Regions from separate parts of the Arthrobacter sp. LAPM80 genome, predicted to be linked through region 1. Evidence: riboswitches for the same ligand, from Rfam matches in the RefSeq annotation. Region 1 holds a riboswitch; each other region holds the start of a gene.

Region 1 (9,793 bases):
AACTTGAACTGACGGGAGATGTGGCAGGGACCTGGCGGCTGGGTGAGGGGGCGGTGGCGGGCAAGCTGCGGGCCGACAGCCTTGAGCTGTGCCGCAGCCTGTCGGGGAGGCTGCCCGAATCGGGCGTCACCACGCTCTCAGGGGATTCGGCGCTCGGGGACAGGTTGGCACGGTTGCGGATACTGTTCTGACCGGCGCCGGGGCCCAGCAAATTCAGAGCAGGCGCGCGTAGATCTCCACGGGTGCCAGCAGTCCCGATCTGAACGCGGCCAGCAGGTTGGTCAGGGCGGGTGCTTCCACTCCCAACGGACCTCCTGACGCCAGTGCATTTTCCAGGAAGGCGATGCCCTCGGCCAGCGGCTTGGCTTCCTGGTCAACCAGGAATCCGGCCTGGGCCAGGGCATCTGTGTAGGCCAGTGGCGGTTGCAGGAACGAGGTCGCCGCAGTGGCCGCCCACGGCAGCGGATACTGCTCCACGTCCCCACCCATGAGCATGATGTCGTACACGGCCAGGACGCCGCCCGGGCGCAGCACGCGCGCGGTCTCGGCGAAGACCTTGTCCTTGTCCTGGATGTTCATGCCCACGTGGACCATGATGGCCGCGTCGAAGTCCGAGTCACCGAACGGCAGGGCCAGGATGCTGCCCGCACTGAAGGTGACTTGCCCTGAGAGGCCGGTGCGTTCGGTTATGGATCGCGCGGCGGCAACGAACTCCGGTGTCAGGTCCACGCCGTGGACCGTGGCGCCAAATTCCTGGGCCAGGTGGCGGGCCACACCTCCCATGCCGGAGCCGAGATCGAGCACCCGGGTGGCATGGCTGATGCCGGCCCGGGTGGCCACCCTGGTGGTGGCATCCGCCCCGCCGACGTGCAACTGGTCGGCACCGTGCAGCTTGGCCGGGGCAAAGGCCTCCGGATTCCCGCCACCAGCCTCGACGATGTCAAGCAACTGTTTTTCGACGTTGCCGCGCCCGTAGTGGGCGGCAACTGACTCCTCCGTGCCCATGGTGACCCCTTGACTTGACGAGCGATCCGCAGTGGACCCCTGATTTGTGATCCTACGCCTGACGGTGCCAACCGTCACCGGCGTCCGAAGTTTGGGTTTCAGCAGCCATGGCCTCGGTGGCAGGGGCACGGACTCAGAGTCGGCGTCGGAGGCTCACAGAGTGCAGTACGCTGCCGCCCATCATGAGAAACGCCAAAGGCAACGCGATCATGGCGATCCAGTTGAAGCCAGGCCACGGTGTTCCGCCGGCCCATTTGCTGACGAGAACAACGATCAGGGCGATCAATGCAAGCAGCGCCATGAGCATGGCCGTGTAGTTGAAAATTTGCCAGCCGCGGCCTACGTTTTGCGGGGCGGAATAAAGGGGGCTCATGCACATAACGCTAACAGCGGACAGTTGGGGCACAAAGCCGCCGACCATTGCCCGACACGGTAACCTAGAAGGTATTAGAGCTATTCGATCTGTCACCGCAGGTACCGGCCGCAGGATTCCTGGCCGTGGGTACGGCGAAGTACGCTGGCAATGGCACGGATCGTGATTCACGCCAACAAGACTTTTTAAGGGGTAAAGCAAGTGCCTATCGGCAAAGTGAAGTGGTACGACAACGAAAAAGGCTTCGGGATCATCGCCGCCGATGACGGCCGCGAAGTTTTTTTGCGCGCCAACGCCCTGCCCGCCGACGCCGGGGACATCAAGCCCGGCACGCGGATGGAATTCGGAGTGGCCGACGGCCGCAAGGGAGCCCAGGCCATGGCCGCAAAGATCCTGGACCGCAGTGCAACTGTGGCCAAAGCCAAGCGCATGCCCGCCCGCGACCTCGCCCCAATTGTCCAGGACCTGGTTTCATTGCTTGAGCACTCTGTAGGAACCCTGACCAACGGCAAGTATCCTGACGGTGACGCGAGCAAGATTGCCGCAGCGCTGCGCAAGGTTGCCGACAACTTCGACGCATAACGGTGCCCACGATGACCGATCTTTCAGGCGATACAACCGCCCCCTCCACCGCCGCAGCCACAGAGGTTGCCGACGAGCAGCGACCCGGCGTGCCCGTTTGGCGGGTAGGGAAGCCTGATGCCTTCCTGGCCGCCGAAGTCGACCCCGCACGCAACGCCGTGAGGTCCATTGCCAAGAATGAGGACATTGGGAGGCACCTGGGCGCGCGCAGTGAAGGAATCCGGTGCGTGACACATTTATTTGAGTCCAAGAAGGCCGGTTACCAGGGCTGGGTGTGGTTTGCCACGCTGGCACGGGTATCGCGCGGCAAGGAGGCAACTGTCAACGAAGTTGGCCTGCTGCCCACCGAAGATTCGGTGTTGGCACCTGCGTGGGTGCCCTGGTCGGAACGGGTCAGGCCCGAGGATCAGCAGGAGTCCGACGGCGCGGTCGCGGTCCGGGAGCTTCAGGCCCAGGAACACCTTGACCATGAAGAGGACACCCATGAGGAGGCCGACGGGGAAGACGCCGACGGTTTCTCTGATGATTCCGATGACGCCCCCACGGACGGCGTCGAAGAGTCAGCGGGCGCCGACAGTGCCGAATTCTACTAAAGACAGTCCCGCATAAAGCCATGGAATTTCGAGCCCCGCCAGAATCTGGCGGGGCTCGATTTTTTGACGTGTGAAGGACCGTCCCCAGGCACGTGCCGGAGGTGGGCTGGCCAACCAAGGCCGCATCCGCCGAACAGGGAAGCGGCCTTCACCGTTTTCTAAAGAGGTGGTTACATGTTCTCGATGACGTAGTCGATGCACCTGGTCAGCGCCGTGACATCCTCAGGATCGATGGCCACGAACGTTGCGACGCGCAGCTGGTTCCGGCCCAGCTTGCGGTAGGGCTCGGTGTCAACAATGCCGTTGGCGCGCAGGATCTTGGCGACGGCGGCGGCGTCCACTGAATCGTCGAAGTCGATCGTGACGATGACGTTGGAGCGGTCTTCCGGGTTCACCACGTACGGGGTGGCGACGCTGGAGGACTCGGCCCAGGAGTACAGGCGGCCGGCGGAATCTGCCGTGCGCGCCGAGGCGAAGTCGAGGCCGCCGTTGGTGTTGAGCCACTGGACCTGGTTGTTCAAGGTGACAAGGGTGGAGAGGGCAGGCGTGTTGTACGTCTGGTTCAACAACGAGTTGTCGATGGCGGTCTTGAGGTTCAAAAAGTCCGGAACCCAGCGGTCGGAGGCAGCAATGCGTGCCGCACGCTCAAGAGCCGCGGGGGAGAACAAGCCAAGCCAGATGCCGCCGTCGGACGCGAAGTTCTTCTGCGGGGCGAAGTAGTAGACATCGCTCTCACGCACATCCACGGCCAACCCACCGGCAGCGGAGGTGGCATCGATCAGGACCAAAGAGCCCTCGTCGGCACCGGCAACGCGCTTTACCGGGGCGGCAACGCCCGTGGAGGTTTCGTTCTGCGGCCACGCGTAGGTGTCCACGCCAGCCTCGGCGACGGCGACGGGGCGGGTGCCGGGGGCAGCCGTAATGATGGAGGAGGCCTCAAGGAACGGTGCGTTGTTGGTGGCAGAGGCAAACTTGGAGCCGAACTCGCCGAAAGACAGGTGCTGGGCCTTCTTCTCAACCAGACCGAATGTTGCAACGTCCCAGAATGCTGTGGAGCCGCCAACGCCAAGGATCACTTCGTAGTCATCCGGTGCGCCGAAGAACTGCTTTAGGCCGCTGCGGACATCGCCCACAAGGTTCTTCACGGGGGCCTGGCGGTGGGAGGTGCCAAGGAGTGTGGAGCCGGCTTCGGAGAGTGCTGCAACCTGCTCGGCACGGACCTTGGACGGGCCGGCGCCGAAGCGGCCGTCGGCCGGGAGGAGGTTGGCGGGAATGGTGAGGGGCGTGGATTCGCTCACGAGTTGCTCCAAAAATTAAGCGATGGAAGTTTCATTGGTTGCCAAGGGCTGGTGTCAATTCTGCCGTAGACCGGGCCCTAAGCGGAAAAGTGTCCGGTCGGTGGGAAATATTCACTGCCTTACAGTGGTTGCCTCGGATGCGGGTTTACCGGGTTTCGCGGCAATCAGGCTAACGTAGACACGAAAGTCCTTGCCCAAAAACCCCAATTAACAGGAGGATGCTGACGTGGCTGATCTGATTGACACGACCGAAATGTATTTGCGGACCATCCTGGAGTTGGAAGAAGAGAACATTGTTGCCCTGCGGGCGCGCATCGCCGAGCGCCTGCACCACTCAGGGCCCACCGTTTCTCAAACCATCGGACGGATGGAACGTGACGGTTTGGTCATCGTCTCCGGCGACAGGCACCTGGAACTGACCCCCACAGGCCGGGACAAAGCCACACGCGTCATGCGCAAGCACCGGCTGGCAGAACGCCTCCTCTCCGATGTCATCGGCCTGGAATGGGCTTATGTCCATGAGGAAGCCTGCCGCTGGGAACACGTCATGAGCGAGCGCGTTGAACGACGCCTCTATGAGCTGTTGGGCCAACCCAGCGAGTCCCCGTATGGCAACCCGATCCCCGGCCTTGAGGAACTGGGCGGAGAGATTTCGCCCAATTTTGCTGCGGGATTGGTCACATTGGTTGACGCCATGGCCACGTATGCGCCAGGGCAGGAAGTCGTTATTCACAGGCTTTCCGAGCGCATCCAGGTGGATCCGGAACTGCTCCAGCAGCTCGACGAGGGCGGTCTGCGCCCGGGGGCCCGAATCTCCCTCGCACAGGTGGGCGACTACATCTCGGTGCGCGTGCCTGACATCGAGGGAGCACTGGAACTGCCGCCGGAAGTCGCCTCGCATGTGTTTGTCTCCATGAGCTGACAAGCGGTTTCGCGCGACTCGGGCTGCACTGGCCCTGTCGCGAGTGACCGTTGTTGTTGCAGGCCCGGCTGGCACAAGCCGGGCCTGTTGCGTGCCCGGGCCATTCCTGAACCGTCCGTGTTGGCGAGGCCCGTTGGCCTTGCCCGCGCCCGTCGGAGTTGCCCTATCAGGGCCGACGCCGGTCCTGTCAACTGTCTTTTCGGTCAGCGTTGGGCCCACGGGATTTGACAGGACACTATTGACACTCTAGGTAACGGAATTGTTACGTTTACCGCCTGTACCGTATAGTAACTATCTGACGCTGTAACCAAAGCGTTACCGTTCCGCGACACCGAACCTTGCCTTCGCGGAACGGACAATAATCAATGAGGCAGGGGCGGGGGAACCACTTTTGGCAGACAGCCCAGTCTGCCTTGGGGTGAAGCCCACACTTGAAGCCGCACGAATCCTGGACGCATTCCATTGCGCCACGGGACGCCGTGTGCCAAAGCATGGGCCGGATCAAAAGCAAGACTCTCTGATCCGAATCCGACAGCTAACTTCGCAGGTGCCATACAGAGAGGTTTTTAGTGTCAGAGGTTAAACAGCGGGGACGCCGTCGTGCGTCGTCGCCGGTGACTCATGAGCTCACCGTGGTGCCCGGCGGTCGCCGTGAAGCCCTTGCTGTGGAGCGTGCAGCAGTTCCCAATAATTCAGTGGCCCAGCTTCTGCGTGCTGGGGCCGCCAGCGGTGCAGGTCAAAAAGTTGGCGTAGCCATGGCCGCAACCGGTCTGGTGCTCGCGGTCACGCTGCCTTCGGGTCAGGCTGTGGAAGCCCCCTCTTTCCAGGCTTCGACGGCGTCCTCGGTGGAAACCGTTGTGTCTGCCTCAGCCGAGATTCCCATTACTTTTGCCGCTCCCGGCATCACCAGCGCGTTGAACCCGGATGGCCGGCTCAAGGAAACGTTGAAGGTCAATGCCTCCAAGGTCACGCCCCAGGCCGCCAAGGGAACCCTGTCGGCCCCGCTGAAGGTGCTCACGCCAACCTCGCCGTTCGGCGACCGGATCAGCCCCATTACGGGCCAGGTTGATGAGCACCATACGGGTCAGGACTTTGCCGTTGCGAGCGGCACCGATGTGCTTGCAGCCGCCGGCGGAACCGTCACCTTCTCGGGGTGGCACAGCTACGGCGGTGGCAACCGCGTGGTGATCGACCACGGCAACGGGCTCTCAACCTCCTACAACCACATGAGCAGCAACTTGGTCAAGGTTGGTCAAAAGGTTGAACGTGGCGACGCGGTCGGGCTCAGTGGCTCCACCGGCGCATCGACCGGCCCCCACCTTCACTTCGAGGTCATCGTCAATGACGAGACCATCGATCCCATGGGCTGGCTTTAATTCCTCCACAGGCTGATTTAGATTACGACTTAGTCACAGAACCGTGACCTGAACGTGACATTGCGAAAAATCTGTTGTACCGTCGTAATCGCGCCAGCTTCGAATCAAGCCGGCGCCCGTGAGTGGATTGCCTAGCTCTGCCACTACTCATGGTCCGTTCGTATCAATCGTCTGGCAGGGGCGGGGGAACCAATAATCGGGTTTCGCATCACGTGCGAAATCCTTGGGGTGAAGCCGCGAAGCGTTCAGTCACAGTTTTAGGGAAGCAATTCCCTGTGCCTTGAAACGTGGAGCGACCGGGTGACTCCCATCCGAATCCGACAGCTTACCTCGCAGGCATTGGGAGAGGAATCCTTCTTGGCTTCAAACACTGCCCTTGGGCGCCACCGCGCCGAGGTTGTTAAGACCGGCACGATGTCCACCCTCACGAAAGCCGTCAGCTCCAATGTCGGCGGGGTTGGTCGCCAGGCTGCTGTTATCGCAGCAGCTTCCGGCTTGGTCCTTACGTCCGGCATCGCAGCAAACGCGGCTACTCCCACTGTGGAGCGCGCTTCAGACGGTGCAACCACGCTGAACCTGAAGACGGAACTTGCTTCCACCATCACGGCAGCATCCACGGTGAAGATCTCCTTCGCCACCCCCGCAATCACCTCCACCCCGGCTCCCGTTGTTGAAGCGCCGGCAGTTGTAGAGGCACAGAGCAGCGACGTTGCAGTGACACCGGTTGCAGAAATTGCACCGGCACCGGCACCGGCAGCCGCAGCAGCTCCGACTGTAACCACCAGCAACCCTGAGGTTGCTCCCAAGCCTGCAGTTGCAAGCGGAATTGGCGCCACCATTGCCAGCGCAGCCTTGGCTCAGCTTGGCGTTGGCCAGGACTGCACCGCGCTTGCCAGCAACTCCCTGGCTGCCGCTGGAATCAACTTCCACGGCTGGCCCGCCGGCTACCTGAGCCTGGGCCGCACGGTTTCCCAGGGCCAAGCCCAGCCCGGTGACTTGATCTACTACGCAGATGGCGGCATGGGCATGGCTCACATCGCTGTTTACATTGGCAACGGCCAGGCCGTACACGGTGGATGGGGCGGCGGCACGACCGCAGTCTTCTCCGTCAACGTCGGTTCAGGTCCCGTTTTCATTGCAATGGGTCACTAAGAACGTCTTTACCCCAATGAACCCCGTCCTCGGACGGGGTTCATTTATTTAACCCCCGCACCATGGCCGCCCGGTTGGGGCGGCCACTGTGCAGGTTAGGCCCCGCCGACTTTAGGACCCCCCGGGGTTAGGGGTCAAGGGTGCTGGGCGGCGGGATTTCCTTGACGAAGAGCAGCAGGACGGATGCCAGGATCAACAACGGCACCAGGCGTTAGAAGCGTGGCAAGGGGGGTCGCCAACAAGCTGCCGACGACGGCGGAGCCCAGGGCCGCGCCGATCTGCCGGAAGTAGTTGCTGGAGGCCGTGGCCATGCCGAGCTGGGGATTGGGGAACTGTTTCTGGACGATCAGCACCAGGGCGCCGGCCACGAAGGACAGGGCGGCGAGGGGCAGCCACTTGTACTTGTCGATGCCCATGCTGATGATCTGCGGAGAGTTTCAGTCTTATTGGTGCCCCCACGTGGCCACAAGTGCAGGCAGTGTTGAGGTGAGTGCCAGCGTGGCCATGCCGGCCACGAATGACAGGGCGAAGACGCCGTCCGTGAGCATCAAGCCGCCGCCCAACCCCCGGATGCCGCGGCCAATGATCAGCCACGTCATGTCCTGTGCCATGCCGCCCAGCTTGCCAAAAATGGGAAGCATGATGGTCGAGGCAAGGAGGTACATGGTGATGACCCACAGCATTTCCTCGACGCCGTGGAGCTGTCCGACGATGGTGGGCAGTGGCTTGAGTAGGCGCCTTCCTTGGTGCCGAAGTAGTTGAAGACCGTCCGGGGAGACGGAGTTTGCCGCGCAGATCATGTCGACTGGGACGTTTTCATAGCCGATTTCCAGACCATCCTCGCTGCGGGCACATGTGGTGTTGCGGTGCTCCTGATGGCTCCAAGGTGCGCAGCAGATGGCGAGGTTTTATTCCGGCAGTGGGAAACGCGTCCCGCACCGCCGGATAGCATGGCAGGCATGAAGACTTCCACTGGAACCGCATGCAGGCGCTGATCCTTGCCGGCGGACTGTCCCGCAGACTTAATGGCGTCCCGAAGGCAGGGCTCATGCTCGACGGTCAGACACTTCTTGCCCGCACCGTCGACGCCGCGGCGCGGGTGATCGCCGCCCAGGCCGGGACCGCCCATGTCCCGCTCGCCGCCCAACTTGGGATCGCCGTCGTGGGTCCCGTTGGCAGCATCGCCCAGTGGCTTGCCACGGCCCAGACGGTTGCGGGGGTGGCGGCAGTGCAGGAGGATCCGCCATATTCCGGACCGGCGGCGGGCATTGCGGCAGGCGTTGCGGCGTTGCCGGGCAGCGGCGGGTATGTGCTCGTGCTTGCGTGCGACATGCCGCATGCGGGGGAGCTCGCGGAGCTGCTCGCCGCCGAACTCCCCGGGTGTGCTGCGGGGGAGGGCGTCATGGCTGTTGCGGATGGCCGCCGGCAGCCGCTGGCCGCCATCTATCCGCTTGCGGTGCTGCGTGAGGCCTCCGATGCGGCGCGCAAGACCCAACGGCTGGAGAATGCTTCTGTTTTCTCCCTGGTTGCTAGTGTGAACATCAAGGAATGCGCCGTGCCTTCGGGGTTGACGGCTGACATTGACACTTGGGCTGACGCCCGCGCGCAGGGGATTGGCGCGGGGACGGCCGACGCGGAAGGCTGACAGTTGGAAAATCAAGACGAGGTTCTGCAGGCGTGGACACGGAAGCTGCTGGAGGCCTTTGAAATTGCCGACATCGACGTGGACGTCCACGCCGTGCTGAACCTGGCTGGTGTGGCCGCGCACTCGATCGTGCGCCCCGCAGCCCCGCTGACGACGTTCGTTGCCGGACTCGCCGCTGGCTTGGCCGCCGGATCGGGCCAGGCCAGTGATGCCGCGGCCATGAAGGCGGCGCTGGGGATGGCGAAGGCGCTGGCAGCCGCCGAGGTGCCTGCGCCGGCGGTGTCCGCCGAAGCCGGGGCCACGGAAACGGCCCCGGAAACCGCCGAAACACCAACAGGAAACTAGCGTTTCCATGGTGGAGCACGCCGAAACGGTTCTCCCGCACTCGTGGCAGGAAGCGCGCGAACGGGCGTGGGACGTGGCCCTGCCGCTGCCCGCACACCCCATCATGCTGGCCTCGGCCGTGGGCCGGATCCTCGCCGGCGACGTCTATTCGCGCCACGCCATGCCCCACTATGCCTCCTCGGCCATGGACGGCTGGGCCGTTGCGGGCAGCCCGCCCTGGATTCTCGCCGAACCGGGCGCGCAGCTGAGCCCCGGGCAGGCCGTGCCCATCGTCACGGGCGGACTTATTCCACGTGGTGCGAAGTCGGTGCTGCGCAGCGAATCCGGCACGCTTTCCACAGACGAGGACGGCCTGCCTGTCCTGGTGCGCGGCGAGAGGGCCCGCCCTGGGGAACCGAAAAACGGCCAACACATACGGCCCGCAGCCCAGGAGGCGGCTTCCGATGAACTCCTGGTCAAGGCCGGCACCACCCTCAACCCGGCCCACATTGCCCTTGCCGCC
Region 2 (9,793 bases), on a different contig from region 1:
TTTGGAGGTCCCTGTGAAACCCTGCACCACCTTTTTACGCTTCCACCGTTCCCTTGCCGCCATACTTCTTCTTGTGCCACTGGCCTTGACGGCGTGCTCCCCTCCAACCCCGCCGTCCAGTCCCACACCGGCAGCAGCCGTGAGCCATATTCATGGCATCAGCGTGGACCCGGTCTCCACCAGGATCCTGCTCGCCACCCATGACGGCCTTTTTGACGCGACCACCAAGACCCCGGTGAAGCTCAGTGAGGCCACCATCGACCTGATGGGATTCACGGCAACGGGTGAGCCGAACGTCTTCTACGCCTCCGGCCACCCGGGCCCCGGGTCTTCCCTGCCCAACCCAGTCGGTCTCATCCGCTCCACGGATGCCGGCAAGACCTGGCAACCAGTCTCCCGCGGTGGACAATCCGACTTCCACGCCCTGACCGTCAGCAGCGGCGCCCTGGTCGCATTCGATGGACAACTGCGTACCAGCACCGACGGGACATCCTGGACGAACTCTGATGCGAACTTTGTGCCGGCCGTCCTGGCCGGCAGCCCCACCTCCACGGTCGTTTTAGCCACCACCCAGGAGGGGCCGCAGCGTTCCACGGATCACGGGAAGACCTGGCAGCCCGTCCCCGGCGGACCGGTTATCCAGTTCGTCACCTTTGCCACGCCGGTGGAGAAAGCTCCCACGGAGGCCGTCGGTGTTGCCCCCGACGGGAGCGTCTACGTCTCCACCGATGCAGGATTGACCTGGAAAGCGACCGGAAGGATTGCCGGCCAGGTCGAGGCGGTGACCGCAAGGGAAGGCAGTCCGGGCAAGCCTTGGATTTGGGCGGCCACCACCGAGGGTGTCCAGGTCTCCACCGACGGCGGGGCAACGTTCTCCCTGGCAGCGTCCTGATGGGGACCGGGGGTGCAGTGAATCTACCAGCTGCAAAACCTCTCCGGCACTTTCCTGACCGTCGTCCAACCACACCTTCTTCAAAGGAATATCCAATGAGCTACACACTGAACAGGCGCTCCTTCATGGGGCTCTCCGTCGCGGCCACCGCAGCGGCAGCCCTGGCCGCCTGCACACCCACCCCGGGTCCGACCGCGACCGGGCAGACAAACCGCATCCTGCCCAGCAATCCGCTCATCGCCGAGTATGAAACCCGGAGGGCATCCACTGGAAAGACCGTTACGAAGACCCTCACCCCCGAGCCCTTCTCCACCACGTTGGCGGGAAAGAAGATCACCACCTGGGGGTATGGCGGCGCCCTTCTCGCCCCCACCCTGCGCGGCACGGCCGGAGACCAGCTCACCGTCACACTGAACAACAAGCTCACCGAGCCCACCAGCATCCACTGGCACGGGCTGGCCCTGCGCAATAACGCCGATGGCGTCCCGGGTCTCACCCAAGACGCCATCGCCGCCGGCAAGGACTACCCCTACAGTTTCAAGCTCCCGCACCCGGGCACGTACTGGTACCACTCGCACGTGGAGATGCAGCGGGAACGTGCCCTCTACGGTGCCCTGATCATTGAGGACCCCCAGGAAATCCTGAAATACGACAAGGACTGGGTGATTGTCCTGGAGGACTGGCTCGATGGTGTCACCGGAACCCCGGATGAGGTCCTGAAGGAAGTCTCCCAGGGCATGGGCTCCATGGGCGGCATGAGCCACGGCGGCGGGGGCGGTGGGATGGTGATGGGGCACATGCTCATGGGTGCCACCAGTGACTTCTTGGGCGGGGACGCAGGCGACATCGCCTACCCGCTCCACCTCTTCAACGGCCGCGACCCCGGGAACCCTGAGACCTTCACAGCGAATCCAGGTGAACGTGTCCGGCTGCGGATCATCAATGCCGCCGGGGACACCGCCTACCGGGTCGGGGTCCCCGGCCAGAAACTAACCCTGACCCACACCGACGGCTTCCCCGTCCAACACACCGACGTCGACGCCGTCGTCCTGGGCATGGGCGAGCGCATCGACGCGATCCTGACCGTCCGCGACGGCTACACCCCCGTGCTCGCACTGGCCGAGGGCAAAGCCCAGATGACCTACGGCCTGGTCACCACACGGACCGGGAAAGCACCGGCATTGTCCAGCCTGCCAAAAAAGTTGGAGGGCAAGGTTGTTGACGGCGGCCAGCTCACCGCAGATCCGGCCGTGAACTTGCCCGCCAAGGCAGTGGACCGCACCCATGAGGTGCGCCTGACAGGTGGCATGTCCAACTACGACTGGGGCATCAACGGCCAACGCTTCAACATGGCCAAACCCTTCCAGAATCCTTTCGACATCAAGGCTGGGGAACGGGTGGAAGTAAAGTTCATCAACGACACCGATATGTGGCACCCCATGCACATCCACGGCCACACTTTTCAAATCGGAACGGTGGGTGCTCGCAAGGATACTGTCATCGTGCGGCCCAAGCAGATCGTCACAATCTACTTCGATGCGGACAATCCGGGCCAGTGGCTCTTCCACTGCCACAACGCTTACCATGCCGAACGCGGCATGATGGGAGTCTTCTCCTACCTCAAATAGTGAGAGGCCACCACATATCCAGCAGCACAGCGCGCATGGATCCCGCTGCATGAAAACGACCCATCAGCGTGTTTTGAGGTCAAAGGGCCCTACACAGACGATCACGAGCAGGTGACACTTCACCCATAGGCAAATGAGTGAGAAGGGAGAATATCGCATGATGTATGAATGGGACTATGGCATGGGTGCCTGGGCATGGGTGTGAATGGACCACGACCACATGGCCCCTACGGTACGCCCTATGACGAGGCCGAACGAATCATTAACGAACGATTTGCCCACGGGGAAATCGACGAAACGGAGTTGGCCGCGCGCCCGGCGGCTCTCAGACGTAAAGAATGACGTCACGGCCCTGAAACCAGCGACTGGTCCGTAAAAAGGCCACGCCAGGCGGCTGCGTCGAAGCCCTCGCACGGCTGGATGAGAAGCAGGAATTCGGTGCCGGGATTCTCCGCTAGCTGCGATGCCCCACGACGGCGCCAGCACGCCCGTCTGGGCCCCCACGGAAGCCCCGACACCTACGCAGGCCTCCGTTGAGCCGGCGGAACAAACATTCACGACGCCGGGCGGTTCCCTGAGCTTTACACACCCGGTCGCCTGGACCGTGACCCCTGTTGCAGATCAGCCCAATACGTACGTCATTACCGACGCCACCGGTGGCGAGCGCGCGACCTTGCGTGACAAGGTCGAAAGTCTGCCGTTCATGAGTGCGTCGATCGGCACGGACACCACCGAAAAAGCCGCCGTCATGGCGTCATTGACGCTCCATCCGGATAAAGTCCAGGCCGTGGGCTGTCTCGGAGCCAAGTACAAGTATCTGAAGCTAAACGGCATCCGCCCGCAAAACATATCCGCTCGGACATGACAAAGGCCCCTGCTTTCCTTCAAACAAAGGGAAGCAGGGGCCTTGCACATTGGCGGTGACGGTGGGATTTGAACCCACGTCAGGCTCTCACCTGAACAACATTTCGAGTGTTGCACCTTCGGCCGCTCGGACACGTCACCAACGCGTCAACCCTACCGGGTCAAACGCCACAACAAAAATCCGCGGTACCCATGGTGCAAGATAAGCATATGGACAACGCAGCACAACGTGCCTGGACCTGGCACAAACAAGGCCTTGACGGGTCACTTGCCGGCAGTAGTGCGGCTGATGTGTTGAGCCGGGCGGGCTGGGCCCGGTCGGTCGGCGGCGCCAATCCCTACCTGACGCTGTTCGCCCGCGCGGGCATCCGCAGGGAGCAGGCCGACGCCGATGTCGCTGCCCTGCGCATCCACGAACTTCCGACGGCGCGCGGCTGCACCTATGTGCTGGGCGAAGCGGACTACGCGTGGGCGTTGACGCTTGGCCAGGGCGCGGCGGAGGTGACGCTGAAGGTCCTGGACAAGCTCGACGTCGACCGGGCGGAAGTTGCGTCGTTGGAGGCGCAAACGTTGCAACTTCTCCAGGACGCCAAGGGCCCGCTTGACCCGAAGCAGCTCAAGGAGCAGCTGGGGGAAGCTGTCCGCAACCTGGGCGAGGAGGGCAAGAAGAAGGGCGCCTCCACAACACTTCCCACGGTGCTGGGCCTATTACAGGCCGACGGGCGCATCCGACGGGTTCCCGTCAACGGCCGGCTCGACCAGCAGCGCTACTCCTACACTGCGTGGGGCCTGCCGCCCGCCACTGAATCGGGGGAGGATGCCCGCTCAAGGCTTATGGCGAACTACCTGGCCTGGACAGGCGGGGCCACGCTCAAGCAGACGCAGTGGTTCACTGCCTTCACCGTGGCGCAAACCAAGGCCGCGCTGGGAGCCGCGGGCGCCGTCGAACATGACGGCCTGTGGATGCTGGCGGCCGACGTTGCCGAAGCGGAGGATTTCAGCTCCCCCCAGGACGAGCAAATCCAGCTGCTCGCAGGAACCGACGCCCTGTTCCTGCTGCGACGCAACGCCGCGGACCACTTTGCCGAAGACGATCGGGATCGCCAGCTGCTCAGTTCCAAGCTTGCCCTGCAGGCCGACCTGCCCGACCACCCCATCGTGGACCGCGGGCGGATCATCGGCCTGTGGCAGTACGATCCCGGCGAGGAACGCATCGCCCATTGGCTTTTCAACAAGGCCAGCGACGCCGTGAAGCAAAGAATCCAGGACGTCGAGGCCTTCATTCGCGAGGACCTGGGCGACTTCCGCTCCTTCAGCCTGGATTCGCCGTCGAGCAGGCAAAAGCGGATCGACGCCCTCAACGCCGCATCGAGGGAATAACCGGCCGGATTACTGCTCCGTTGCGCGCCAGAGGATCGGTTCGCCCATGCTGACTGTCATCTCGCCCCACTCGGGCCCGCCGTCGCCGAGCGTGTACGGCTGCAGGATGCTCAGGGCGATCCCATCTGCGTGTTCCGCGGCGAAATGGACGGCGTCGGTGTGCTGGTTGCTGAGCGAAACGTCCGAAACCACGATAGCGTCATCTTCGTCCGGCTCCGCCATGAGGTAGATCGGCTCGCCATCGGTGCCGATCGCGGCGGCAAAGGGGAAGAATTCGCCGTACTTTTCAAGGCATTGTTCCGCAAAGGGCATGGCGATGTTCAGCAATGCACCCAAGTCTTCCTGGGCCGCCTCGGATGTGGTGTCGCGCCATGATGCCATTTTTTCCCCTGAGATTGGTCGGAGCCCTGTCAACGGGTTCGTCAGAAGACGTTACAGCAGGGAATCTTCGCTGCGGCGGCCGGCTAGCGGCGGTGTCCGCCAAAGAAGTCGGTCAGCAGCACGGCGCACTCGTCCTCGCGCACGCCGGGGAACACCTCAACCCAGTGATTTAGCCGACGCTCGCGCAACACGTCAAAAACCGATCCCGCAGCGCCCGCCTTCTCATCCCACGCCCCAAAAACGACGCGCGGAATCCTCGCCAGCACGATCGCCCCGGCACACATGGTGCAGGGCTCAAGCGTGACCACGAGGGTGCAATCGGCCAGCCGCCACGAACCCAATTTCGCCGCGGCTTCGCGGATCGCGACCACCTCGGCATGGGCCGTCGGATCCCCGTGCGCCTCACGTTCGTTGCGTCCCAAACCCAGGACCTCGCCGTCGGGTCCAAGCACGACGGCGCCGATCGGCACATCGTCGGTCGTCAAGGCGCGCCGGGCTTGCGCAAGGGCAAGGCCCATCCATTGGGCATGCAAAGCCGTGGTGGTTGTCTCCATGGGGGGGAAATCATGTGTGTTGGGCACGGCTCAATGGTAGCTTTTATTCATGCGCGTACTGGTTGCGGATCATCCGCTGATTGCCCACAAGTTGACTGTCCTGCGGGACAAGACCACCCCGTCACCGATTTTTCGGCAGCTGACAGAGGAACTTGTCACCCTCTTGGCGTACGAAGCGACACGTGAAGTCCGTGTTGAGCCCGTCAATATCGAGACACCCGTGACCTCCACCATTGGCACCGGCCTGGTCAAGCCCACCCCCCTGGTCGTGCCGATCCTGCGCGCCGGACTGGGCATGCTCGAAGGCATGACCCGCCTGCTGCCCACCGCAGAGGTTGGCTTTCTTGGCATGGCTCGCAACGAGGAAACCCTCGAGGCCATCACCTATGCCGAGCGTCTCCCCGAGGACCTCACAGGCCGCCAGGTCTACGTCCTTGACCCTATGCTGGCCACCGGGGGAACCCTGATCGAGGCGTTCAACTTCCTCTTTGCCCGCGGCGCTGCGGACATCACCTGCATCTGCCTCCTGGCAGCCCCGGAAGGCCTGGCCAGGCTCGAGGCCGCCCATGGCGGGCGGGACAACGTCCACGTTGTCCTTGCCTCCATTGACGAAGGCCTCGACGAAAACTCCTACATCGTGCCGGGCCTCGGCGACGCCGGCGACCGTCTCTACGGCGTCGTGGACTGATCCCCAATAGCTCCCACCGCTGGCAAGCTCGCGGCGGGTCCCGACGGCTCCCCGGGCCGCCTTGAAACCCACATCCTCCAGCACGGCGTCGGGGGCGCTGACGCGGCGTAGCGGGCCGTGTCCGCGTAGTCCCAGCACCCTTCCCAGACATTGCAGATCACATCAAACAAGCCGTACCCATTGGGTTCCTTACCGGCAACGGGATGCGGTCCCTCAACCGCATCGGCCGCCGTCCATTGCGGTGCGCCACGCATCGTGATGGTGCCGCCGGGGGCCCAGCAGGGTCGGCGATTCGCCACCGGTCATGCCCAGCCGCTTGGAAAGGTTTTAGTACCAGCCCACGGATTCGGAGTGTCCCCAGGCGCCGCAGGGCGAACCGTAGCGGCCCTCGATGTAGCTCAGGCCCCAGCGAATCTGGGTCTTGTAGTTGGTGGCCCAGTCGCTGCCGGTGCTGTCCATCTTGTTGGCAGGCAGTGACTGTGCGATGCCATAGGCGCCGCTGGAGGCATTTTCGGCCGACGTGAGCCAGCTGGATTCGCGCTCCCAGAGCCGGGTCAGGCAGCTCATCTGGTCGGCACCCCAGCCAAAGGAAGCCAGTTGGCTTGAGGCGTAAGCCTGGGCTCCAGCGGGATCGTCAACCGCAACGGGGGCCGGGGCGGGAGCCGCGGACGGTTTCGGGGCAGTCTCGGGCTTGACGTCGTTGGACTGGACCTTGACGGGGGCATTGGTGGGTGACGGGTTCGATGAGACAGAGAGCCCCGGGAAGCTGATGGCTGCATTGGCCGGAGCCGTGACTGCAGAGGCTGCCGAATCGTTGCCGACAGAGGAAACAAGGCTCGTCATGCTCGGATCACCGGAAGCGCCCACCTGCTGGGCCACGGCCCCGGCGCCCACAAGCGCGCCGACGACGGCCACAGCCGCCATGCATTTTGCCGTAGCCGAGACCGTGGAACTGGCTCCGGCAATCCCGGCGGCGTGGCTTCCGGGACGGGCGGATGCGAGTCCAAAAATGGACGGGCGGCGGACTGGTTCTGCGCGGCGGCGGCCGCGCTGGGGTGCATTGGACATGAAGGAGCCTCTCTACGCCTGCGAGGTGAGCTGTCGGGAACGGACTAGAGAATCCGGTCGGCACCACCGCGGGCAGCAATGATCGCTGCTGTCGGTGTGCCGGCTTAACCCCAAGGGCTTCCATTGTGGAAGGGCCCGCAAAGATTGGGTCCCCCGTCTCTGCCATGGATGTGGAGGGAGATGGGCGGCGGCAGAGCTCGGCGATCCGTCCATCGGTGCCAAGAACCGTAGTTGGTTCGGTCGGCACTTTTGCCAGCGTAACTGAAACGACATAGGATGTCACATTTTGGTAACGCTGTTTGTATCAAGGGTGCGCGACCTTCGGTTTACTTAGCATTGCTAACGATCTAGAATGGTGATTCGAAGATACCAAACTTCTGACCTAGGCAGCTGAGCGGCGATGACTGAAACCTCCCCAACCGAATCCTCCCCGCAATGTACGACGGCGGGCCCCGCGCAGGCCGCCACCGTCACCCCTGCGGAGGGTGGCGGTAGGCGAAAGCCCGCGAAGACGATCGGCTCCGGACCGCTTGCGGCGGAACTGCGGGTGGCTGTCATGCGCACCTCCCGGCGGCTGCGTGCCGAAGCGGCGTCAAGGGAGATCAGCCCCGGCCAGTATTCAGTCCTGGCCTCCATCATGGAAGGGCCCCGGACAGTGGGAGGGCTTGCCGCGGCGGAACAGATCCAGGCCCCGTCCATGACGCGGATAGTCAACGCCCTCGCGGCGGCCGGCTTTGTCAGCCGTGAAGAGAATCCGGAAGACAAGCGCCAGGTACTGGTGCGAATTACGGATACAGGGGCAGCAGCCCTGCTGCGGGCTCGCTCCAAGCGAACGGCCTGGCTGGCAAAGCGGGTGGCTTCACTCACCCCGGAGGAACGGGCCACCCTCCATGACGCGGCCCTGATCCTGCAGGCGATGAGCGTCTAAATGAATTCAATGTTCCGTGCCCTGAAAGTATTCAACTACCGGCTCTGGGTGGCCGGGGCATTTGTGTCCAATATTGGCACGTGGATGCAGCGCGTTGCCCAGGATTGGCTGGTGCTGACGGTCCTGACCCACAACTCGGGCACGGCGGCCGGCATTACCACGGGCCTGCAATTCCTGCCGATTATCTTCCTTGGACCGTATGCGGGGGTACTGGGGGACCGGGTCAACAAACGCAAGCTGCTGCTCGTGACCCAGATGGGAATGGGTTTTTGTGCGCTTTTGTTAGGAATTTTGGTCGTCACGGGGACTGTACAACTGTGGCATGTTTATGTATTGGCGTTCCTGTTGGGGGTTGCCAGTGCCTTCGACGCCCCGTCACGGCAGGCGTTTGTCTCCGAAGTCGTCGCGAAGGAGGACGTGCCCAACGCCGTCGCGCTTAATAGTGCCTCCTTCAACCTGGCCCGTCTCGCAGGCCCTGGCATTGCGGGCCTCGTGATTGCACTGGTGGGTACAGGGCCGGCATTCCTGCTCAACGCTGCCAGCTTTGCGGCGGTGATTTTTTCACTGTGGAGAATGCGCGTCAGCGAGCTGGCCCCGGTTGTGCGCGTGCCGCGGGCGAAGGGGCAGATCCGCGAGGGGCTTGTTTATATCCGGCAGCGGCCGGACCTGTTGATGATCATGGTGCTGGTGTTCATGGTGGGTACGTTTGGGATGAATTTTCAGATCACCAACGCCCTGATGGCCACGACCGTGTTCCACCTCGGGCCGGGGGAGTACGGGCTGCTGGGCTCGGTCATGGCGATTGGCACGCTGGCCGCCGCCCTGCTGGCCGCACGGCGCAAGAACATGCGGATGCTGTACATCGTCGGAGGTGCCCTGGCATTCGGCGTGACAGTTGGCATTGCGGCCTTGATGCCCAGCTACTTTTGGTACGCCGTGGCGCTGGTGCCCGTGGGCCTTGCCTCGCTGACGTTTATGAATGCCTGTAACACCACGGTGCAGCTGACCACGGATTCGGCCATGCGGGGGCGGGTGCTTGCCGTGTACATGGTGGTTCTGCAGGGCGGCACACCTATTGGTGCGCCGCTTGTTGGCTGGATGGCCACCGAGTTTGGTGCCCGCTGGTCGCTCTGGTTGGGCGCCATAGTTGCCATCGGCTCCGGGTTGGTCGCCCTGGCGATGATGAACAGGCGCAACAATGTCCGCTTGCGCGACCAGATCAGGGATCTGCACCCGCTCTCAATGTTGCCGGGGATTCGCCGGAGCGGAGGCTAGGGATGTGCCGGGACACGGAGCGCTCCCGGCCTCGATGGAACCGTTCTCACTTCGATGGGACCGCTTTGAACGTCAAGCGCATGACGTAAACGTCTGTTTCCCTAGCGGCATATTCTGACAGAACGCTGAGCGTCG
Region 3 (9,793 bases), on a different contig from region 1:
GGCATTGCAAAAGGCCACCAGGGCTGCAACGGCGAGCCCGACCAGCAGACCGGACCCGGCAGCGGCAGCAGCCGGGGTGAAAGCTGCAAAAACTCCTGCCCCGATCATTGAGCCCAGCCCAATGACCACAGCGTCGAATGTGCCGAGTCGACGGGCCAGGCCCTGGGGGCTACTCATAACTGTTCTCTTTCGATAGGTTGTGGAAGGATTTCGGCGGCGAGTTCGGCAACGGACCGGCGGCCCTCACCCAGCGCGTCCAGGCCTGCCTTCGTGGCCCGGTAGACTCGGCGCGGCCTGCCGCCGACGACTTCCGGGCGGGAGAGGAGCAGGCCCTCTTCCTCCATCCGATGCAGGGTCGGATACAGGGTCCCGGGGGAAATGGAATACCCGTGGTTGGCCAGCTCTTCGGCCATCCAGGCTCCATGGATGTCTTCCTCCGCTGCGTGGTGGAGGATATGCAGCCGCACCGCCGCACGCATCAATTCACGCATCACGACCCCAATCTGTCAATATCCGATATCGGGAAACGATATCTATGGTGGATACTACGTCAGATCCTTCCCCAAATGTCAGCCGGCACGGAGTATTTCCGGGAAACCTTCGACGGTGCTGACCGGACCCATGGCTGCACTGCGTCGCCGTCGACACGCATGGACCTGGAACGGAACACCGTGCCGCGAAAAGTGCGCTTTCCACAAGATCGATGCGTCCGGTAACGAACGTTGACGGAACATGCTGGGGAGGAGACCGCCAAGGCTGTGACTGTCACATGCGGATGACGGGTTAGCTGCGGATTTAACCGCAGCTGGATTGGTGGTTCCGCCTTTCGGGCTGAACCACCAAGCCCAACCGCGTCGTGGTAGTCGGTTAGTGTCCGCCTCCGAGTCTCCCTGCCATGCGTTCACGCATCTTCAGATTGGCCACATTCAGACCCTCGATTTCGACGGTCTTGCCGTACTTCTTGTACTTTTCGGTGATGGCATCCACTGCAGCGATCGTGGAAGCATCCCACAGGTGCGAGTTGTACATGTCGATGACGATGGGCTCGGATCCTGCGCATACTCGAACTGGGTGTAGAGGTCGTTGGACGAGGCGAAGAACAGTTCACCGACCACCTCGTACTTGGCGATTTGCTGTCCGAAGTGTTCCTCGATACTTCGCTTCACCGTGACGAAGTGAGCCACGCGCTGGACAAACAGGACCATGGCGGTGAGCACGCCCACACCCACTCCGATGGCCAGGTTGTCGGTGACGACGGTGAAGACGGTGAAGACCACGGTGGCGAGCATGACCGTGGTTTCGCTCTTGGGCATCATTCGCAAGGTGGAGGCCCTGATGCTGTGCCAGTCGAAGGTGGCCACTGAAACGAAGATCATCACCGCCACCAGCGCAGCCATCGGGATCAAGGCAACGATGTCGCCCAACGCGACGACCAGGATCAGCAGGAACACGCCCGCGAGGAAGGTCGAGATCCGGGTGCGGGCACCGGAGGCCTTGATGTAGCTTTACCTGCATCCGTTGTACTGACACCGACGCCGCATTACTGCGTGCACGCATGTCATCACCGATATTCACCAGCGAACCTCCAACCCTTTACACGATTCCACTACCTGACACACTGCCGCCCTTGGCCATGTGGCCGGCTTTCCCTGCCTCGGACTACTACGGCGGCTCCGCCCCAAAAACGCCCTTCAACAGGCAAAGTGTCTATCCGCCCCACCAAAACACAGCGGCACGGAACGAGAGGATTCTGGTTCCCTGGTTCACTTGCATTCGATCAGCGAGTGAGGCACCCGGCTTTACCCCTGCGGCATCATCACGGCTACGCCGTAGACCTTCACCGTGATCTCCTGGCCCCAACGAGGCAAACCGAACCAGGAGTCCCCCGCCGCTCCCACTACCTGTGGAAGAGAACGGGTACGCACCGCACCCCTGCCCATATTTCCTTGATTTGAGCAGGCACTGATTGAAGAGGTTTAACAACACCGGTTCCTTACGTATACCTTCCCGCCTCGCTCACCAGACCCTGCCCGTCAAGGAATCCCGGACCGTTCCGACTTCGTCACGGCTGCTCCCACCCCACCCATCAACCCATGGGCCCGGCTGCCGTCAGCTTCAACCAGCACCTACGAGTGCCAGCAGACCGAGGTCTCACACCTCCATTCGAACAACAAGCGCCTCGTGGCGCACGTCTTACTTCAGCAGAACCAAACCTCGGATCCAAGCTGAGTTAGGATCTGTTCCGGAGGGGAACCTTGGGTTCTCTTACCGGGTGATCGTTGCGGGCTTCTGGAGAAGGGTGCCTTCGAGGATACTGCCGTGGAAGGTTCGGGCGGCGACGATGATCCAGGCGGTTACCAGGACGGCGTAGCCGGTGACGGCCATCCACTCGAACAGGGCCAGGTGTGTGTGAGCAGCGAGGCCGGTCAATCCGGTGACGCAGGTTCCGATGGGGAAAGTGAAGGACCACCAGGTTAGGGAGAATGGTAAGCCCTGGCGGGCGGTGCGGATGGTGATGGCGGTTGCGAGGGCTGCCCACATGAGTGCGAAGCCTAGGACTGGAACCCCGTAGAGGACGCCGAAGGCTTCCATCGCCCGGGCTAGGGTCCCGGACACGGCGAAGTGGGCATTCCCGCCCAGCAGATTCGCGGCAGTAATGGACTGGCCTAGTGGACCCAGAACGATCCACAGAGTGGGGACTGCCGCAGCGGCCCCGATCTTATGTTCGGCCAACCGGCTCCAAATCAAGGTGATAATGATGATCGAGGCCAGTAGACTCATTCCAAACATCGCATAGCAGCCCATCAGCAGCGTCATCCGTGCCTGTCCGGCCGGGACGTAGGGCAGCAGCAGCGCTCCGGTAGAAGCTGAGACCATCGGTGGGACCACGGGCATCAACCAGCCACCGAACGCGCTGTCCTGTTTGACCTCATGACGAGTGAACTGCAGATACGGGATCGCGACGGCGCTGGCCAGACCTAGTACGGTCCCGGCGGTCCACAACACTACATCAATGCCGAGCGCCAGCTGTTCGCCAAGGATATCTTTGCCCAGCAGCAGGGTCCCGGCCCCGACGGTGAGCAGCGCCATCGGAGGTGCGCCGTAGAAATGCGCCATCACAGGATTTGAGTGGTGGCTTTTGGCGGTCTCTCGGTGCCTGAGCCAGTGCACCCCTGTCGCGGCGGTCAGCAGGATAAGCAGCAATGACGCGAGGGCCCAGACGAGCGTGGCGCCGGTGCGTAAGCCGGGGAACTGCAAGGGAAGCGTCGCAGCGGCAGTCGCGACGATCCCGGTGCCCATGATGGATGCGAACCAGTTCGGGGTCAGGTTCGCAAACAGGTCAGAGGGCCTATCCAACAGGCGCAGGACACGACGGCCGGTAGTACGTCCTCCCAAGGGCAGTGCCTGTGGTGTGGTGTGGTGTTGGTTGGTGGTCAGTAGCATTGTTCCCATGTCTTCCATGATCCCGGTCTTAGAGCTGCCGCAGTAGGGGGCATAGACTTGTTAGGCTACAAGCCTGACTTGTATCACAAGCGTTCTTTCTGAAGGAGAATCCTCAATGCTCAGCCCCCGGATACCGGAGCTCTCCGCTTTGGAAATGCTCGCTTCAGTTGATGAGCTAGGATCTCTCTCTGCTGCTGGGAAACACTTAGGGCTTTCTCAGCAGGCCGTCTCCTCTCGGATGCGTTCCCTGGAGTCCCAGATCGGGTCGGCGCTGTTGACCCGGACCCCGAGGGGATCCACCCTCACAGAGGCCGGTGTTCTAGTCGCGGGGTGGGCTGCGGAGGTCCTTGCCGCCGCGGAGCGGCTCGATGCTGGGATAGCCTCGCTCCGATCCGACGCCGCTCGTCAGCTGAAGGTCGCAGCCAGTCAGACGATCGCTGAACATCTTGTGCCGCTCTGGCTGGTCGCACTGCGCCGGCAGCAGGAGAGTCTGGGGCTCACTCCCACGGTCGTGGAATTGACGGTGGGCAACAGTGAATCCACCGTGGCTATGGTCCGCTCCGGACAGGCGACCCTCGGTTTCATCGAAAGCCCCCACCTTCCCCCGGGCCTGAGCGCCGCCGCGGTACAAGACGATGACATGGTCTTGGTTGTCGCGCCGGAGCATCCTTGGGCGAGGCGACGGACACCCGTCACAACAAGGGAACTGGCAGCAACAGCACTGGTGACTCGGGAACACGGCAGCGGCACCCGAGATGTGCTTGAGCACCTGCTCACGACCGCCGGAGCCGAGGCTCTAGCAGAACCGTTGGTGGAATTATCAACAACAGCGGCCGTCCGCTCCGCTATTGCCGCTGGCACAGCCCCCGGCGTGCTCAGTGCACTGGCCGTCCGTGACGACCTAGCCCTGCACCGGCTCGTCGTCGTCCCCGTCCGCGGTCTGCCCCTACGCCGGACACTGACTGCTCTCTGGCAGACCGGCGGCTCACCTCCTCTAGGGCCGGCCAGAGACCTGACAGCCATCGCCGCCAGCGTTTTACCAATATCCGGCACCCGCCGGAAGGTATGAGACCCGGCGGCTTCGGAGCAAAGAGCGTGATCAAAACGTCCCCCGCCCGATGGTCGCAGAAAAGTAGGAAGCGCTGTCTAAAGCAGTCGATTTCGAGTCTTACTTGGCACAGGTGCGGACCTCACCGATCCGCACCTTTCTGCCAGCAGCCACAGCACGATTTGCCGCTAACCGTCAGAAGAACCTGGCCGAAACCAAGGGTGCCTTGGTCCCCGCCGTCTCAGAAGTGCTTTTTGTCCGCGTCCACAACGCCAGCAGGTTCCAGATGGCCGCCGTTTTGGTGGCCGGACATAGCCAGTGGAGCGGTGAAGATTGGATCCGCCGGTCTCCATCGGTTATCGAGGTGGAAGCCCCAGCCGATACCAGCCTTGGCCGAGGCTGGTGCTGATCTCTTAAAGAGATTCCCCGCCCACACAGCGGAGATAGTGTATAGGCTGCCGATCTTGTTGTCACGATGAGATGCGGGAACTGAACCGTCCCAGGATTCATGGCCGCCGTTTTAGTGGATGCGTGTTAGTTAGCCAGTATTGGTGTTGGGGCTTTGAAGGTAGGCCATTAAACGGGACCAAAATGGAATCTTGTGGCTGCCACAAGGGCCGCCTGTCGTGGGGTGTGACTGGTAGGTTGCGTTGATTCTCAGCGATCCAGTACGGCATTACTGGTGCGGGGTTAAGGTTCATTTTTCCTTATCGGCGGCCGGTACCTGAGCTAGCCGTTATTCTACTGGACCGCAAGAGGCGAGAGTATGCACTGCCTTGGCTGGGACTCTGGAGAAACTGACGATGGCAATGGTGCCCACAATTAATAGGTAACGAAGTTATAACTTTTGGCTCGATGTCCGCTAAGCTAATAAAAATACATGCCCCAAACGGGTATGTTTGTGGGCCGCTTCGCCAAACCCCGTCGGCGGGCCACGACTATTGAGCTTCTTGACGGGGGCGGAGGAACCACCATCGGCGCCATAGTGCGCCTTGGGGTGAAGTCCACCTGACACATCATGGATCTCACATGCGTGTGTTGGGCGGGCCGGGCAGGCACCTCGTCCGAATCCGACAGCTAACTTCGCCGGCGTCGAGAGGATTGCCATTTTGTCTGCCGCACCCCAGCATGGCCGCCGTAGAGCCACGCCCACCAAATCTTCGCCAGCATTGCCGGGGCGCCATTGGGCCCCGGGAATCGAGTCGAGATTCAGAGGCGGCGTAGGCCGCAAACAGATGGGTATCGTCGCGGTAGTAGGCGCCATTGCCCTGACTGCTTTGCCGGTGGCACACGCCGAATCCCACCGCTTGGCACCGGCCGTCACCGCAGGGGCTCCTGCGGCTGCGACAACGCCGCAGCCGGCAGTGATTGCCGACAAGGATGTTGTGGTGACTTTTGCCAGGCCCTTGGTGTCAAGCAAGCCTGCACCTCCGGTCTCGCTCGCTGATACGGTAAAGCCCGCCGCTACAGATCAGTCCGCGCTGTTGGGCGCGGCTGCGCCACAAGCCCCGGAGCAAGCCCCGGCTGTTCAAGCGGCCGCCGGGCTGCGCGCGCCTCTGGCCGTTTTGACGGTGACCTCTCCATTTGGATACCGCACCAATCCGTTGACAGGCGCGGCGGCGGAAATGCATACAGGTATTGACTTTGGTGCTGCATGCGGAACTGCGGTGTTCGCCGCTGGTGCTGGCACGGTGACGGAGGCGGGCTGGAGCCAGTACGGTGGCGGCAACCGCATTGTTGTTGACCATGGTGGCGGTATTCAGAGCACGTACAACCACTTGAATAGCATCGCTGTCAGCGTTGGCCAGACGGTCGGTGCTGGTGCGCAGATTGCCGGCGTCGGAACAACAGGGAATTCCACCGGCTGCCACCTGCATTACGAAGTAATGGAAAATGGCCAAACTGTCAATCCTGCCCCGTACCTCTAGCCAACTCCACGGCGCCAAACGCCGGTGAGGCCGACTGCCACCAGGCAGCCGGCCTCTCTGGTCATCCGTCAGCGTTTCTTGGGAGTGGCCCGTCCGGCAAGAACGGCTCCGAGGATCATGAGGACTGCGGCGGTGGGATAGCCGATGAAGAGGTCTTGGATGCCGGGTGGGCCCCCAGTGATGGCGACGTGGGCGATCCAGTGGGAGAGTCCCACCAGGATCCCGACGGCTATGATGAGTTGTCCCATTCGGACCAAAAAGCGGTGGTGGCGGTAGTCCTTCGCAGCGTCGCTGCCAGGGAGGTTGTTGCTCATGGGGGTGTCTCCTAAGGGGTGTGGTGGGGTCAGCCGTTGGTGCCGCCGGAGCAGGCTGCCCCAGGTTCGGGTGTTTGAGGGCCCATGGCATACGCCTTGATGAAGCTGGGCAGGCGGATATCCCCGGTGTTCGGGACGTTGAGCTGAATTCCCCACGCGGAGGCGGTTACAGCGGAGGCCTGGTCCGGGTTGGGACTGAGCAGGACATAAGGCTTGTTCTTGACCAGTGTTGTCAGCGTTCCCAGATCTGCTGGGGAGAGACCGGGCTTGTAGGTGATCCACACTGCGCCGTGTTCAAGGGAGTGGACGGCCCGCTCTTCGTTGACGGGTTCCGGGTATATGCCGCAATTCGTCCAGGTCGGCGAGTGGTCCCCGCCGACTCCGGGGACCTGCGGGTAGCCCACCTGAGTTTGGATGTGGTTGCGGGTCAGGTTCGAGTAGGTCTCGACGCCGGCGATGGGCTTCTTGGCGGCCTCCTCCGTGGCAGTTCGGGTCTGAACTGAGCCGGTGACGACGAACGTGACGATGGTGATGACGGCGATGGCCAGCAGGCCAAAGCCGCCGTAGATAAACATGTTTCGTTTACGTTGCTTGCTCCGGTGCTCGGCCAACACGGCCTTGACTTTTCCCTGGCGCTCGGCTTGGCGGTCAGTGGAATCACTCATGGGGGGCGCCCGGGGTTGAAGGCTTCACAGCGTCGTCGGGGGAACTGGTGGGCTCCGCTGGATTTACGGTTGAGGAACTAGCGGTGGAGCGTGGCTTGCGGCGCGCAGCGAGGAACCAAGCAGCCCCGGCCAGTAAGAGCAGGCCTGAGACCCAGGTGTTGACTCGTAGTCCCAGGATGGTGTTGGCATAGTCGGAGCGCAGCAGTTCGAAGATGAACCGTCCGGAAGTGTAGAAAACAACGTAGAGCGCAAATACGGATCCGGCACCGAGACGGAATTTTTTGTCAAGGATCAGCAGTACTGCGGCGGTGGCTAGGCACCACAGGGATTCGTAGAGAAATGTTGGTTGGAAGTAGCCGAGCACCACGGGTGTCCCGGCATTGTCGAGGACGGCGCGGCCGGTGGTGAAGTCCATCTGGTGGATCTGCAGTTTCCACGGTGCCGTGGACGGGTCGCCGTAAAGTTCGTTGTTGAACCAGTTTCCCCACCGGCCCAGGCCTTGGGCGATCAGCAAGCCAGGAGCGGCAGCGTCAATCAGGGTGGTGAACGGGACATTGTGGCGGCGGCAGCCAATATAGGCCCCGAGCAGGCCCAAGGCGACGGCGCCCCAGATACCCAGGCCTCCGTCCCAAATTTTCAGGGCGTTCCAGGGGTTTTTCCCGGGCACGAAATACAGTTCGGGGTCCGTGATGACGTGGTAGAGGCGTCCGCCGACGATGCCGAAGGGGACCGCCCACATCGTAATGTCCAGGATCACCCCCGGTGTTCCGCCCCGGGCGGTCAATCGCCGTCCGGCGAGCCAGACGGCAATGATGATTCCTGCCAGGATGCACAGGGCATAGAAGCGGATGGTTAGCGGTCCGAGTTGGAAAGCCGCCACGGTGGGGGACGGAAGGAACGCGGTGGTCAGTGTTGTGGGATTCATGATGGTTGGGCCTTAGCTGAGGTAGGAAAAGACACCCATCATGCCGCGTTCGGCATGGTAGGCGTTGTGGCAGTGGAAGAGCCACTGGCCCGGATTGTCGGCATCGAATTGGACGCTCACGGTTTCCATGGGTCGGACGATGACTGTGTCCTTGCGGGCGCCTTTGGTCCCGATCTGGAAGGTGTGCCCGTGGATGTGCATGGGGTGCCACATCATGGTGTCGTTGATGAACTTCACTTCCACGCGTTCCCCGGCTTTGAGATCGAAGGCGTTCTCAAATGGCTTAGTCATGTCGAAGCGGTGGCCGTTGATGCCCCAGTCGTACTTCATCATCCCTCCTGTCAGGTGCACTTCATGGACCCGGTCGGGTTTCCTGGCGGGCAAAGTCACGGAGGGGTCTGCGGTGAGCTGGCCGCCGTCGACCACTGTGCCGGTCAGGGCAGTTGGCAAGGACTCCCGGGCCGGCGCTGTCCCGGTCCCGGTGTAGATCAGCCCGTAGGTCATCTGCCCTTTCCCTTCAGCCAGTGCCAGCAACGGTGTGTAGCCGTCCTGGACGGTCAGGAGGGCGTCGATGCGTTCGCCCATGCCAAGTACGACGGCGTCGACCATGGCATGCTGGATGGGGAACCCGTCGGTGTGGGTCAGAGTCAGCTGCTGGCCCGGGACGCCGACGCGGTAGGCGGTGTCGCCTGCGGCGTTGATGATGCGCAGACGGATCTTCTCACCCGGTTTGGCTGCGAACGTTTCCGGATTCCCTGGGTCCTTGCCGTTGAAGAGATGGAAGGGGTAGGCGACGTCGCCGGCGTCGCCGCCCAAAAAGTCGCTGGAGGCACCCATGAGCATGTGGCTCATGTCCATGGTGCCGCCTTGGTCCATTTCTCCTTGGTTCGTGTTGCCGTGGTCCATACCTTTCATTCCACCGCCACCTGTGCCCATGCCTTGGGAAAGTTCCTTCAGAACATCGGTGGGGGTGCCGGTGATGCCGTCGAGCCAGTCGTCAAGGACGATCACCCACTCTTTGTCATAAACGAGTGTCTCGTTGGGATCATCGATGATGAGCGCCCCGTAGAGGGCTTGTTCGCGCTGCATTTCCACATGGGAGTGGTACCAGTAGGTGCCGGGGTGGGGAAGTTTGAAGTCGTAGCCGTTCTGGGACCCGGGGGCGAAGGCGTCCTGGGTCAGGCCGGGAACGCCGTCGTCATTGTTGCGTAGGGCCAGGCCGTGCCAGTGCACACTGGTGCCGGCACTGAGTTTGTTGGCAATAGTGACGTTGAGCTGGTCGCCCACTGTGCCGCGCAGGGTTGGTGCCACGAGGGAGCCGTTGTATCCGGCGGTGGTGATGGTCTTGCCTGCCAGTGTGGTGGTTAGTGCTGCCGGGGTCAATGTTGCGGTGATGGTTGTGCCGGTGGCGGCGCGGGCGGTTTCGATCTCTGCGATCAATACATCCGTGGGCAGTATCCGGTTCGCTC

What was found. A riboswitch is a leader RNA that binds a small molecule or an ion and turns the genes downstream of it on or off. The one in region 1 is predicted to bind cyclic di-AMP.
Region 2: linked by a shared signal. The riboswitch ahead of AAGW05_RS12730 (hypothetical protein) and the one ahead of AAGW05_RS02610 (M23 family metallopeptidase) in region 1 are both predicted to bind cyclic di-AMP.
Region 3: linked by a shared signal. The riboswitch ahead of AAGW05_RS14070 (M23 family metallopeptidase) and the one ahead of AAGW05_RS02610 (M23 family metallopeptidase) in region 1 are both predicted to bind cyclic di-AMP.

Annotation. Positions count from the first base shown of each region.
Region 1 is NZ_JBCHVD010000002.1:48,881-58,673, forward strand. Features, by position in the region: gene AAGW05_RS02575 (maleylpyruvate isomerase family mycothiol-dependent enzyme) at 1-191, shown strand, start outside; gene AAGW05_RS02580 (class I SAM-dependent methyltransferase) at 214-1,005, opposite strand; gene AAGW05_RS02585 (hypothetical protein) at 1,139-1,378, opposite strand; gene AAGW05_RS02590 (cold-shock protein) at 1,580-1,960, shown strand; gene AAGW05_RS02595 (DUF3027 domain-containing protein) at 1,972-2,553, shown strand; gene serC (phosphoserine transaminase) at 2,724-3,851, opposite strand; gene AAGW05_RS02605 (metal-dependent transcriptional regulator) at 4,078-4,773, shown strand; cyclic di-AMP (ydaO/yuaA leader) riboswitch at 5,118-5,340, shown strand; gene AAGW05_RS02610 (M23 family metallopeptidase) at 5,343-6,149, shown strand; cyclic di-AMP (ydaO/yuaA leader) riboswitch at 6,301-6,502, shown strand; gene AAGW05_RS02615 (NlpC/P60 family protein) at 6,507-7,301, shown strand; gene AAGW05_RS02620 (hypothetical protein) at 7,436-7,717, opposite strand; gene AAGW05_RS02625 (hypothetical protein) at 7,745-8,101, opposite strand; gene AAGW05_RS02630 (molybdenum cofactor guanylyltransferase) at 8,284-8,946, shown strand; gene AAGW05_RS02635 (DUF6457 domain-containing protein) at 8,950-9,291, shown strand; gene AAGW05_RS02640 (molybdopterin molybdotransferase MoeA) at 9,299-9,793, shown strand, end outside.
Region 2 is NZ_JBCHVD010000011.1:96,212-106,004, forward strand. Features, by position in the region: gene AAGW05_RS12685 (F510_1955 family glycosylhydrolase) at 140-892, shown strand; gene AAGW05_RS12690 (multicopper oxidase family protein) at 988-2,520, shown strand; gene AAGW05_RS12695 (hypothetical protein) at 2,984-3,385, shown strand; tRNA gene AAGW05_RS12700 (tRNA-Ser) at 3,436-3,525, opposite strand; gene AAGW05_RS12705 (DNA glycosylase AlkZ-like family protein) at 3,595-4,764, shown strand; gene AAGW05_RS12710 (hypothetical protein) at 4,774-5,145, opposite strand; gene tadA (tRNA adenosine(34) deaminase TadA) at 5,229-5,699, opposite strand; gene upp (uracil phosphoribosyltransferase) at 5,749-6,387, shown strand; gene AAGW05_RS12725 (SUMF1/EgtB/PvdO family nonheme iron enzyme) at 6,369-6,641, opposite strand; gene AAGW05_RS12730 (hypothetical protein) at 6,715-7,455, opposite strand; cyclic di-AMP (ydaO/yuaA leader) riboswitch at 7,459-7,652, opposite strand; gene AAGW05_RS12735 (MarR family winged helix-turn-helix transcriptional regulator) at 7,856-8,383, shown strand; gene AAGW05_RS12740 (MFS transporter) at 8,384-9,658, shown strand.
Region 3 is NZ_JBCHVD010000014.1:79,661-89,453, forward strand. Features, by position in the region: gene AAGW05_RS14040 (APC family permease) at 1-177, opposite strand, end outside; gene AAGW05_RS14045 (PadR family transcriptional regulator) at 174-491, opposite strand; partial or broken gene AAGW05_RS14050 (STAS domain-containing protein) at 868-1,499, opposite strand; gene AAGW05_RS14055 (TDT family transporter) at 2,266-3,453, opposite strand; gene AAGW05_RS14060 (LysR family transcriptional regulator) at 3,560-4,513, shown strand; gene AAGW05_RS14065 (hypothetical protein) at 4,617-4,901, shown strand; cyclic di-AMP (ydaO/yuaA leader) riboswitch at 5,395-5,596, shown strand; gene AAGW05_RS14070 (M23 family metallopeptidase) at 5,728-6,420, shown strand; gene AAGW05_RS14075 (hypothetical protein) at 6,489-6,734, opposite strand; gene AAGW05_RS14080 (DUF3105 domain-containing protein) at 6,764-7,399, opposite strand; gene lgt (prolipoprotein diacylglyceryl transferase) at 7,392-8,324, opposite strand; gene AAGW05_RS14090 (multicopper oxidase family protein) at 8,337-9,793, opposite strand, start outside.